Regions from separate parts of the Paraclostridium sp. AKS73 genome, predicted to be linked through region 2. Evidence: a T-box and tRNA genes for the amino acid it is inferred to sense, from the RefSeq annotation. Region 2 holds a T-box; the other holds one or more tRNA genes.
The links. A T-box is a leader RNA that pairs with one kind of tRNA and senses whether it is charged. The one in region 2 lies ahead of serS (serine--tRNA ligase), so its partner is inferred to be a tRNA-Ser.
Positions count from the first base shown of each region.

Region 1: it has a tRNA-Ser gene. The T-box ahead of serS (serine--tRNA ligase) is inferred to sense a tRNA for this amino acid. The anticodon was not compared.

Region 1 covers NZ_JAIXHU010000011.1:52,312-59,523, forward strand. The annotation lists gene LEQ07_RS20090 (2Fe-2S iron-sulfur cluster binding domain-containing protein) at 1-115, shown strand, start outside; gene acsV (corrinoid activation/regeneration protein AcsV) at 204-1,880, shown strand; gene LEQ07_RS08320 (hypothetical protein) at 1,885-2,466, shown strand; gene LEQ07_RS08325 (hypothetical protein) at 2,598-2,750, shown strand; gene LEQ07_RS08330 (radical SAM protein) at 2,747-3,724, shown strand; gene LEQ07_RS08335 (lipoate--protein ligase family protein) at 3,706-4,521, shown strand; gene LEQ07_RS08340 (CooT family nickel-binding protein) at 4,684-4,875, shown strand; gene LEQ07_RS08345 (DUF3842 family protein) at 4,921-5,337, shown strand; gene LEQ07_RS08350 (hypothetical protein) at 5,350-5,637, shown strand; tRNA gene LEQ07_RS08355 (tRNA-Ser) at 5,749-5,840, shown strand; gene LEQ07_RS08360 (ribonuclease H-like domain-containing protein) at 6,095-6,796, opposite strand; gene LEQ07_RS08365 (UvrD-helicase domain-containing protein) at 6,874-7,197, shown strand.
Region 2 covers NZ_JAIXHU010000064.1:5,734-9,613, reverse strand. The annotation lists partial or broken rRNA gene LEQ07_RS19175 (23S ribosomal RNA) at 1-26, shown strand, start outside; rRNA gene rrf (5S ribosomal RNA) at 87-203, shown strand; gene LEQ07_RS19165 (hypothetical protein) at 565-747, shown strand; partial or broken gene LEQ07_RS22725 (hypothetical protein) at 976-1,068, shown strand; gene LEQ07_RS19160 (mechanosensitive ion channel family protein) at 1,177-1,359, shown strand; gene LEQ07_RS19155 (mechanosensitive ion channel family protein) at 1,326-1,811, shown strand; T-box leader at 1,892-2,112, shown strand; gene serS (serine--tRNA ligase) at 2,242-3,525, shown strand; gene LEQ07_RS19145 (nucleoside deaminase) at 3,744-3,880, shown strand, end outside.

The sequences.
Region 1 (7,212 bases), on a different contig from region 2:
CAAAGAGGATAATTTACTAGATGTTCTTAGAGAAAATGATATATTTATCGATGCTCCTTGCAATGGAAGTATGGTATGTGGAAAGTGTAAAGTAAAACTAAAAATGGTAAAGTAGATTCTAAAATGAATATACACATAAATGAAGAAGAAAAAAGCAAGGATATATTCTTTCGTGTGCAAGTAAGGTTATTGAAGATATAGAAATTGAAGTTCCTTCAAAACTTTCAACATCTATGAATGAAATGAAAATTGAAGGTAGTGATAATAATAAAGATAAAAAAATATTTGATAAATCAATCAACATATTAAAAATCAATTCATTAGATTTCAATAAAAAAATATTTAAAAAATATATAGAGATAGATGAGCCAAATTTAGATGATAATATAAGTGATATAGATAGAATTCAAAGACATATTAGAAATAATTTTGGATATGAAAATATAGAGTTTAGTTTGAATTTACTTAGGAAAATCCCTTTAGTAATTAGAGATAATAATTTTAAGGTAACTATAACTTATGAACTGAAAAATAACATTGTTTATTTGATTGATATTAATAATGGAAATACAGAAGATGAATTTTATGGGATAGCTGTTGATATAGGAACTACATCAGTTGTAGTTTGTTTAGTTAATTTAAAAAATAATGAGATTATGGGAAAAGAGTCATCAGGAAATGCCCAAATTAAATATGGGGCAGATGTAATAAATAGGATAATATTCTCAACTAAAAAGGATGGAATTAAACTTCTACAACATGCAATAGTAGAAGAAACTATAAACCCACTAATAGAAAAGTTGTGTAATAAAAATAAAATTGATAAAGAGTATATAAGTTATTTTGTAGTTGCAGGTAATACGACAATGAGTAGCTTATTTTTAGGAGTACATGCGGATTTTTTAAGACAAGAACCTTATATACCTCCATTTGTAAAATCTCCAAATTTAAGTGCTCATGATATAGGATTAAATATAAATAAAGATGCTACTGTATATCTAGCACCATCTGTAGCTAGTTATGTTGGTGGAGATATAACAGCAGGGGTATTATCTGCTGGAATATGGGCTAGTGAAGAAAATGTATTGTTTATAGACTTAGGAACTAATGGAGAGATTGTGTTTGGAAATAAAGACTATATGATGACTTGTGCATGCTCAGCAGGGCCCGCATTTGAAGGTGGAGGAATAAGTTGTGGTATGAGAGCTTCAAATGGAGCTATAGAGAAAGTAGATATAGATAAAAATACTTTAAATCCTAAATTAAAAATTATTGGAGATTGCAATCCAGTTGGAGTTTGTGGTTCAGGAATAATAGATATTATATGTAAAATGATGATAAGCGGAATTGTTGATAGAAGAGGTAAGATTAATAAAGAATTAAAAAATAAACGTATAAGATTTAATGAACATGATATAGGAGAGTATGTGCTTGCATTTAAGGAAGAGTACAATATAGAAAATGATATATCGGTAAATGAAGTAGATATAGATAATTTTATAAGAGCAAAAGGAGCTATATATTCAGGGGCATCTATACTTATAGAAAGCTTGGGCATGGATTTTAGTGTAATAGATAAAGTTTTAATTGCAGGAGGTATTGGAAATAGCTTAGATATAGAAAATTCTATTATGATAGGTTTATTACCAGATATAGATAGAGATAAATTTGACTATATAGGTAATAGCTCTCTTATAGGTTCTTACTTAACATTAATAAGTAATGATGCGAAAGATAAGTTAGAAGAAATAGGAGATCAATTAACATATGTAGAATTAAGCGTATATCCTACATATATGGATGAATTTATATCTGCTTGTTTTTTACCTCATACAAATATAGAACAATTTCCTTCAGTTAAAAATATATTAGGAGAATAAATCTATGAATTTAAATCGAAAAATTAATTTATCATATGATACAAAAGTTAAAAACTTTGGAAATGATATTGAGTTTGCATATCCAACCCAAACCTTAGCAGTGAGTATAACAGATACAAACTGTAGTCTAGGATGTGCTCATTGCAATGGTCATTATTTAAAAAACATGACACCTATAGCTGAATATGAAAAAGATATAAAAAAGAGAAATATAACTAGTATATTATTAAGTGGTGGATGCAGCCAAGATGGAGATGTTCCTATAGATAGTCATATAGAAACTATAAAAAATTTAAAACAAAAGGGCTATAAATTAAATTCACATATAGGACTTATGAATAAAGAAAATATAGATTTGGTCTGCAATTTTTTAGATTATGTATCATTTGACCTTGTATTTGATGAGGATACTATAAAAGAAGTATATAAAATTAATAAAAGCAGAGAAGAATACATAGCTACATATGAATATATAAAAAGATACACAAAGGTAGCTCCACATATATGCATAGGACTAAAGGGTGGAAAGGTAAAAGGAGAATATGAGATTATAGACTATCTTGAAAAAACCAGCCAGATCAATTAACTTTTATAGTTTTAATACCTACAAAAAATACTGAGTATGAAAATGTAGAGCCACCTAATTTAGATGAAGTTATAGATGTATTATGTGAAGCGAGAATAAGGCTTCCAAAAACTAAAATAAATTTAGGCTGTATGAGGCCCAGGGGCAAATATAGAAGTGATTTAGATAAATTAGCAATAGAATGTGGAATAAATAAAATTGTATTACCGTCAAGATCATGTAAAAACTTAGCACTTGAAATGAAGTTAGATATTAAAGAGAGTAAGGAGTGTTGCATATTATGATTAGATTGTCTATTGGAACTGCAATAGAACTTGGTATAAAAAGAGGACAAAGCGACATACCTCCTACTACTGCTTATATAATGATAGGAAATCAGTGTAATAATCGATGTTCATTTTGTTCACAATCCATTGAAAGTAATAGTAGAAAAGATAAACTGTCTAGAGTTTTATGGCCAGAATATACAAAAGAAGAAATTTTAGATGCTTTTAAAAGCTATGAAGGAGAAAATATAAAAAGAATATGCTTACAATCAATGGATAGTGAAGAATCTCTTAATGAAGTAAGAAAATTTGTTAAATATGTCAATTCTAATTTAAATATACCTATATCTTTATCAGCCAAGTTAGAAGATATGGATGAAATTGAAAAATTCTTTGATCTAGGAGTTGAAAAAATAGGTATAGCTATAGATGCTGCAAATAAGGAATTATATGAGAAGATAAAAGGAACTAATTTTGATAAAAAAATAGATTTTATAAAAGAAGCAGGACTTATATATCCAAATAGAATTAGTACGCATATAATCGTAGGATTAGGAGAAATCCACAAAGATATATATGATTTATATAAAACTCTGAAAGGTTATAATATAACAATTAGTTTATTTGCATTTACACCTGTAAAGGGAACTAAAATGGAAGATGTAAGCCAACCTAGTATAGAGAGTTATAGAAGAGTTCAACTTATGACGTATATGATGGATAAAGGGTATAATGGAGATTACTTTAAATTTGGATTAGATGGGTACCTAGAAGAAATAGAGATAGATGAATATATAAAGATGGATATATTAAAAGGAAAGCCATTTGAAATAAAAGGATGTAAGAATTGCAATAGACCATATTATAATGAGAGACCAGGACATACAATATATAATTATTCAAGAAAGTTAAGCAAAGAAGAAATTAAACTAGCAATTAAAGAAATTAACTTAGATATAGGGGAAGCAAAATTATGCAAAAGTGGAGAGTAATAAAAAACAAAACTTATGATGGCTCAATGAATATGGCTATAGACGAAGCTATTACTATTTCGTATAAAGAAGGAAGATGTAAGCCTACACTAAGGTTTTATTCTTGGAATCCTAGTTGTTTAACTATAGGATATTTTCAAAAGTTTGAAAGTGAAGTAGATATAAAAAAATGCAAAGAGTTAAAAATAGACTGTGTAAGAAGAGTTACAGGTGGAAGAGCCGTATTACATCAAAATGAGTTAACTTATTCTATAATTGTAGGAGAAGACAATGAACTGATGGATAAGAGTATAAATAGTTCATATAAGTTCATAAGTGAAGGAATTGCAAATGGATTAAAACTTGAAGGTATAGAGGTTGATGATTTAAGTAAGGGAGAAAAAATTAGTAGAGAGAAGCTTTCAGCTGCGTGTTTTAATGCACATGCTTCATATGAAATAACTATAAATGATAAAAAAGTTGTAGGAAGTGCACAGCATAGAAATGATGGAGTTATATTACAACACGGGTCTATTGTATTGAATTTCAATATAGATGATTTGTATGAAATTATAAAAACCAAATCTCCGGAAATAAAAGAAAGAGCAAAGAAGTTTACGTTAAGTAAGGCAAGTGGTATTGAGAATGAAATAGGAAGAAAAATAGATATAAACAGCCTCGAAAAATCCATTGTAAGAGGAATGGCAAAGACTTTTAACGTTGAGTTTGAAGAGGAAGAGCTAACAGATTATGAACTAGATTTAGCCAAGTGTTTATATAGTAAATATTCTTCAGATGAGTACACAAATAAAAGATAATTTATATAAGTAAAGGAATTGACTTCAACCAAAATTTGGTGTTATACTCAAAATATACAAAGTTATTTGAAATCATGAAGATTTCTTTAAGGGTTTTGAAATACCTTGGAGGGATCTTTTTTTGATTGAGTATAAAATTAATATACTAAGGGGGATTATGTTATGTGTGAATCAGCAGCTTATGTTTTAAAAAACAACAATCTTGAAAGAGTAATGGATAATGTGGTTAGTGTAGACCCATACGAAGGAAAAGTATATTTAACAGATTTACTAGGAGAGCAAAAAATAATCGATGGGGAAATAAAAGAAATAAGACTTATGGATCATAAAATAATAATCAAAGAATCAGTATAAAACAAATTTTAATTTACATAAAAATGTAATTGAGGGGAAGAAAATATGATAATAGCAGTTATAGATGGAATGGGAGGCGGAATAGGAGCTCAAGTTGTATCAGCTCTTAGAGATGAACTTCCATCGTACATAGAAATATACGCACTAGGGACAAACTCAATAGCAACAAGTTCAATGATGAAAGCACACGCTAATAAAGGTGCTACAGGAGAGAATGCTATAATAGTTTCAACAAAAAAAGCTAGTATAGTAGTTGCGCCAGTATCTGCAGTTATACCAAATGCAATGATGGGTGAAGTAACCGCTAGAATTAGTGAAGCAATCTCAGATAGTGAAGCTTTAAAAATATTACTTCCTATAATGCCAGAAGATGTAGAAATGGTGGGATTAGAAGGAAAACCATTATCACTGTTGATAAAGGATGCAGTAAAAGTGATAAAAAAAGAATTTAATATAAAATAAGGGGGATTATAAATGCTATTTAATAAAACTAGTGTAAGAAACCACCATGGTCACGACCATGATCATGAGCATATAGAACATTCAGGTGCGGCTGTAGCTGAAAATAAAGATGAAAAAACTCTCAACATACTTCTTGTTCATTGGGTAAATCACAATGAATCTCATGAAGAAGGATTTAGAGAGTGGGCAGAAAAAGCTAGAGAAATGGGAAAAGAAGAAACTGCTAAAAATATTGAACAAGCAATTGATTACTTAAAAAAATCAAATGAAATGCTATTAGAAGCTAAAAAGAATATGTAAGCAAAATAAGGAGTTAATCTCCTTATTTTTATGTCGAATCAAAAAAATTGTAAAAAACGTTGACATCAAAAAAACAATCTTATATAATCATAGTATGGTAAAAATGAATACGGAGAAGTACTCAAGTGGCTCAAGAGGATCCCCTGCTAAGGGATTAGGCTGGGTTAACCGGTGCGAGGGTTCGAATCCCTCCTTCTCCGCCAGTAAGAACTGTTGATATTTCAACAGTTCTTTTTTTTAGGCAAAGATGATATTTATAACTCTTTAGAAATTAAAAATTTAGATAATGCGTTAATATTGTCGACTATAAAATCATTATTAAACTTTATGGGAATTATAGATCCTAATTTATAAAAAAATATTGTATTTCCATTGCTATCGATACCCTTATTAAGATTTATAAATATATTCAATATATTTTCTTCGGTAGAAATAGTATAAGTATCTCTAAATATATTTAATGGAAGTTTAAATTTTTTCTAGATATAAAATTTAAATGCAAAACAGACTTTGTAATTTTATATTTATTTAAAAGAACTTTATAATTTGAATTGTTTATATTTATATCTATGTAATCCAAACTTTCATCTATTATGTTTTTTATGTTATATATTTTTCCTAAGTAATAAATATCTTCGTAATTATGCAATAGTATTTTTTCTTTTAAACTAATATCTTTACTAATTAGAAAACTTTTATATAACTCAACACTTTCTTTTCCGGATATAGTATCTTCTCGTTGTATGCTCATGTATTTTTCTATTGTTTTTAGTTTACAATCAGATAAAGACAGTTTTTCTTTAAATGGTTTTACAATTCTTAAAATATCAATATCATCACATTTATCTATGGAAAAATCAATATCATTGGAATTAAACCTTGAGTTTAAAAAAGGTATATCAAAAGATACTCCATTAAATGTTATGTGATGATCAAAAGTTTTTATATCATTAATAAACTTTAAAAGTAAATCTTTTTCTTCTTCTTCAGACTCAGCAAAATATTGTTTAATTATAGTTTTGTTATTTAAATTATATAAAACCCCTATTAATATTACTTTACAATATTTAGGGCTAAGACCTGTGGTCTCTATATCGAATACGAAATGATTTTTTGGTATATCAATTAAATTATCTATAGTCTTAGTAATAACTTCCATAGGTTTACTCCTTTTTGTGAATATAGTATATAATATTAATTATAAAATAATATAAAGATAGTTCAAGGTGATAAATGATGATAGATATAAATGGATTAAATAGTAATCAAAAAAGCGCAGTAATGCACATAGATGGACCTTGCATGGTTTTAGCTGGTCCAGGTTCAGGTAAGACAAGAGTTATAACGTATAGAATAGTTAATATGGTTTTAAATAATAATATAAATCCTAAAAATATTTTAGCTATTAGTTTTACAAAAGCTTCATCAACAGAAATGAAAAATAGGGCTCTAAGCTTGAGTCATGATGTTAGATTAAATAAAGTTAGCTATGGTACATTCCATTCAGTTTTCTTTAGAATACTTAGATTTTTGAAAAGTACGAGCTGGATTGTATATTAGATGAAAAGAATAAAA
Region 2 (3,880 bases):
TACTAATAGATCGAGGACTTGACCAAGATTATCTAATCTTACTAATGTTATTCAGTTTTTAGAGTACTAACTCTAAATAAAGATTATGCGGTTATTACAGCAAAGAGGATACACCTGTTCCCATTCCGAACACAGAAGTTAAGCTCTTTAGCGCCGATGGTACTTGGTGGGAAGCTGCCTGGGAGAGTAGGACGTAGCCGCGTAATCTTTTTTATTTTACGTGGATTTAGTAGTGGTGGTTAAGGTTTAGTTTGCACTTGGGTCATAAAGCTGAGAAGATGCTTTGAATGACCTCGGCGTTGCAAACTAAACCTTAACCACTTTTTGTTGTGTAAAATAAAGAAGAATTACGCTTATATGGTATGATATAAAGAGATGAGAAAAGATGCTTTAAAATGGCCACTGTGCTATAAAGTTAATCCTAACCACTTTTTGTTGTGTGAAAATAAAAAGATTACTTTTGTACTGTATGAGATTAAATTTAATTTAAATGTACAAAGTGTAATAATTTAAATATAGCTTGAATAATCTTTATTAAAAGATACTAAAAAGGGGTAGGTAAAAATGAAGTTTAGTATAGAAGTTAATAGAGGGAGTATTCTAGATTTAATAAATTTAGCTGAAGAAAATAATTTAAAGATTAATTCAATTTCGCAAGGACCTATAAACGAAGAGATGATGAATATAAAAATTGATTTAGCTGATAGTAGTAAAATACAGGATCTTGATAATTTTGTAAAAAAATAGTAGATAGTAATTCGATGAACTCATGTGAAAGAATTTAAAGCTATGAATTTTCATAGCTTTTTTTTATTTTCTATAAATATGTATTAGAAGAATTGCATTTAATTAAAAAAATATTGTAAAATAATTAGAGATATAATAAATAAAAAGAAAAAATTATTAAAATAGACTTATAATAAATACATCAAGTTAGGAGAGTGAGCTTATGATTAGTGGAACTACAACGCAAGTATCTCAAAAAACCATAGAAACTTTTTTCATGCAGTTAAAAATAGTGGTCCTAAATTAATTTATGCGATTATATTTCTTATTGTAGGATTATATGGTTGTAAATGGTTAAAGAGATATAGCAAAAAGATTATACTTAAATACAATATTGAAAGAGGAGTAGCTAATTTTGCATCATATGCTATTTATGGATCTAGTGTTCTTATGGTTATTATGACCTGTCTAGATATAATTAACTTCCCTGTACAATCCTTTATGACAGTTATGGTATCACTGATAGGAGTTATTGGTTTATCTTTAGGTTTAGCGTTTAAAGAAATACTGTCAAATTTAGGTGCAGGTATGATAATTTTATTTTTCAACCGTTTAAAACTGGAGATTATATAGGTGGATCTGGGGTTGAAGGAACAGTTGATGATATACAAATTTTTAGCACAATACTAAAAACTCCTGATAATAAAGCTATTATAGTTCCTAATTTTAAGTTAACTAGTGACAATATAATTAACTATACACATCAAGAAAAAAGAAGAATAGATTTTTCATTTAGTGTAGCTTACGATACAAATATAAAAGTTGTAAAAGATGTACTAGCAAAAATTTTTAAGGAAGATAAAAGAATATTAAGAGATCCAGAACCTATAATTGGATTAAATACATTAGGTGAAAATGCTATGCAAATAGTAGCAAGGCCATGGGTAAAGACTGATGATTACTGGAGTGTATACTTTGATGTAATGGAGAAGGTAAAATCCAAATTTGATGAGAACAATATTGAAATACCTTTCCCTTCAAGAGTTATATATTATAAAAATTGTGATGAAGATATAAAAAAATAATAAAAATAATAAAACTTTTTGAATATTAGTATTGAAAGTTGATAATATATATAATATAATGATTTACAAATAGAACAAAGAATATGGCGAAGACGGAAAATAGTAAAAAGCAAGTTTGTATTCAGAGAGTGAGTGGTTGGTGAGAACTCATTACAATGGTTTTTGAATCCATTCCTGAGCTACTAATCCGAAAATAATAGTAAGATTGGTCGTATACCTACGTTACAGGATTGAGAGGTTTATATTTTACAAATGTAAACAACTAGGGTGGCAACGCGGATAACAGACTTTCGTCCCTTTTTAAGGGGTACGAGGGTCTTTTTTTATACAAAAATTGAAAATTGAAAATTGAAATAAAATCACTATTACATCATTAGGGGTAACGTTATTTTATTTTAAAATATAAAAATATTCTATAGGAGGAAGACAAATGTTAGATATAAAAAGAATAAGAGAAAATTTAGATGAAATAAAAAAAGCAATGGAAATAAGAGGAGAAAAAGAATTCGACCTTGATATAGTTGTAGAATTAGATAATAAGAGAAGAGAATTACTTCAAGAAGTTGAAGTTATGAAAAATGAATTAAATGTAGAATCAAAGAAGATACCTCAATTAATAAAAGAAGGTGTAGATGTTACAGAAGCAAAAGCTAAGTTAAAGCAATTATCTGAGAAGATAAAAGGATTTGATGAGAAAGTTAAAGAAGTAGAAGAAAAAATGGAATATAACTTAATGAGAATTCCTAATGTTCCTCACCCAGATGTTCCACAAGGAACAACAGATGAAGATAATGTACAAATAAGAACTTGGGGAGATCCTACAAAGTTTGATTTTGAAAACAAAGCTCACTGGGATATAGGAACAGGATTAGGTATATTAGATTTTGAAACTGCAGGTAAAATAACAGGATCAAGATTTACTTTATATAGAGGTTTAGGAGCTAGACTTGAAAGATCATTAATAAACTTCTTCTTAAATACTCACACTGAGAAGCATGGATACACAGAAGTATTACCACCATTTATGGCAAACAGAACTAGTTTTATAGGAACAGGTCAACTTCCTAAATTCGAAGAAGATATGTTCAAATTAGAAGGTCTTGATTACTTCTTAATACCAACTGCAGAGGTTCCTGTAACAAATATACACAGAGATGAAATATTATCAGCAGATGAGTTACCAATAAAATATTGTGCATATACTCCATGTTTCAGATCTGAAGCAGGATCTGCAGGAAGGGATACAAGAGGATTAGTAAGACAACATCAATTCAATAAAGTTGAATTAGTTAAGTTTGTTAAGCCAGAAGAATCTTATGAAGAATTAGAAAAACTAACAAATGATGCTGAAACTATGTTACAAATATTAGGATTACCATATAGAGTTGTAAGAATATGTACAGGAGACTTAGGATTTACAGCTGCATTTAAATACGATTTAGAAGTATGGATGCCAAGCTACAACAGATATGTTGAAATTTCTTCTTGTTCAAACTTCGAAGATTTCCAAGCTAGAAGAGCTGGAATAAGATTCAAGAGAGATAAGAAAGCAAAAGCTGAATATGTTCATACTTTAAATGGATCAGGATTAGCAGTAGGAAGATGTTTAGCTGCTATATTAGAAAACTATCAACAAGCTGATGGATCTGTAGTAGTTCCTGAAGCATTAAGACCATATATGGGTGTTGATGTTATAAAGAAAGACGAATTATAAGATTTAAAAATCTTATTTATCTAAATAGGGAGCTTATATACTAAGCTTCCTATTTATTTTAATAATTCATAATCAAAACCTACTTTAGATTTAATAAAAAATGTATTAGAAATAACATTAAATTTGTAGAATTATATTAGAATATGGGTTAAAATTTAAGTTGAATTATAAATTTAATTATGGTAATATTAAAGATGTTATAGGTTTTAGGAGGAAGCATGGACAAATCGTTTTATATGAGTGAAGCAATTAAAGAAGCATATAAAGCTTATGGAAAAGGCGAGACACCCATAGGTGCAGTTATAGTGAGGAATGGTGAAATTATAGCTAGAGCGCATAATCTAACTGAAACATT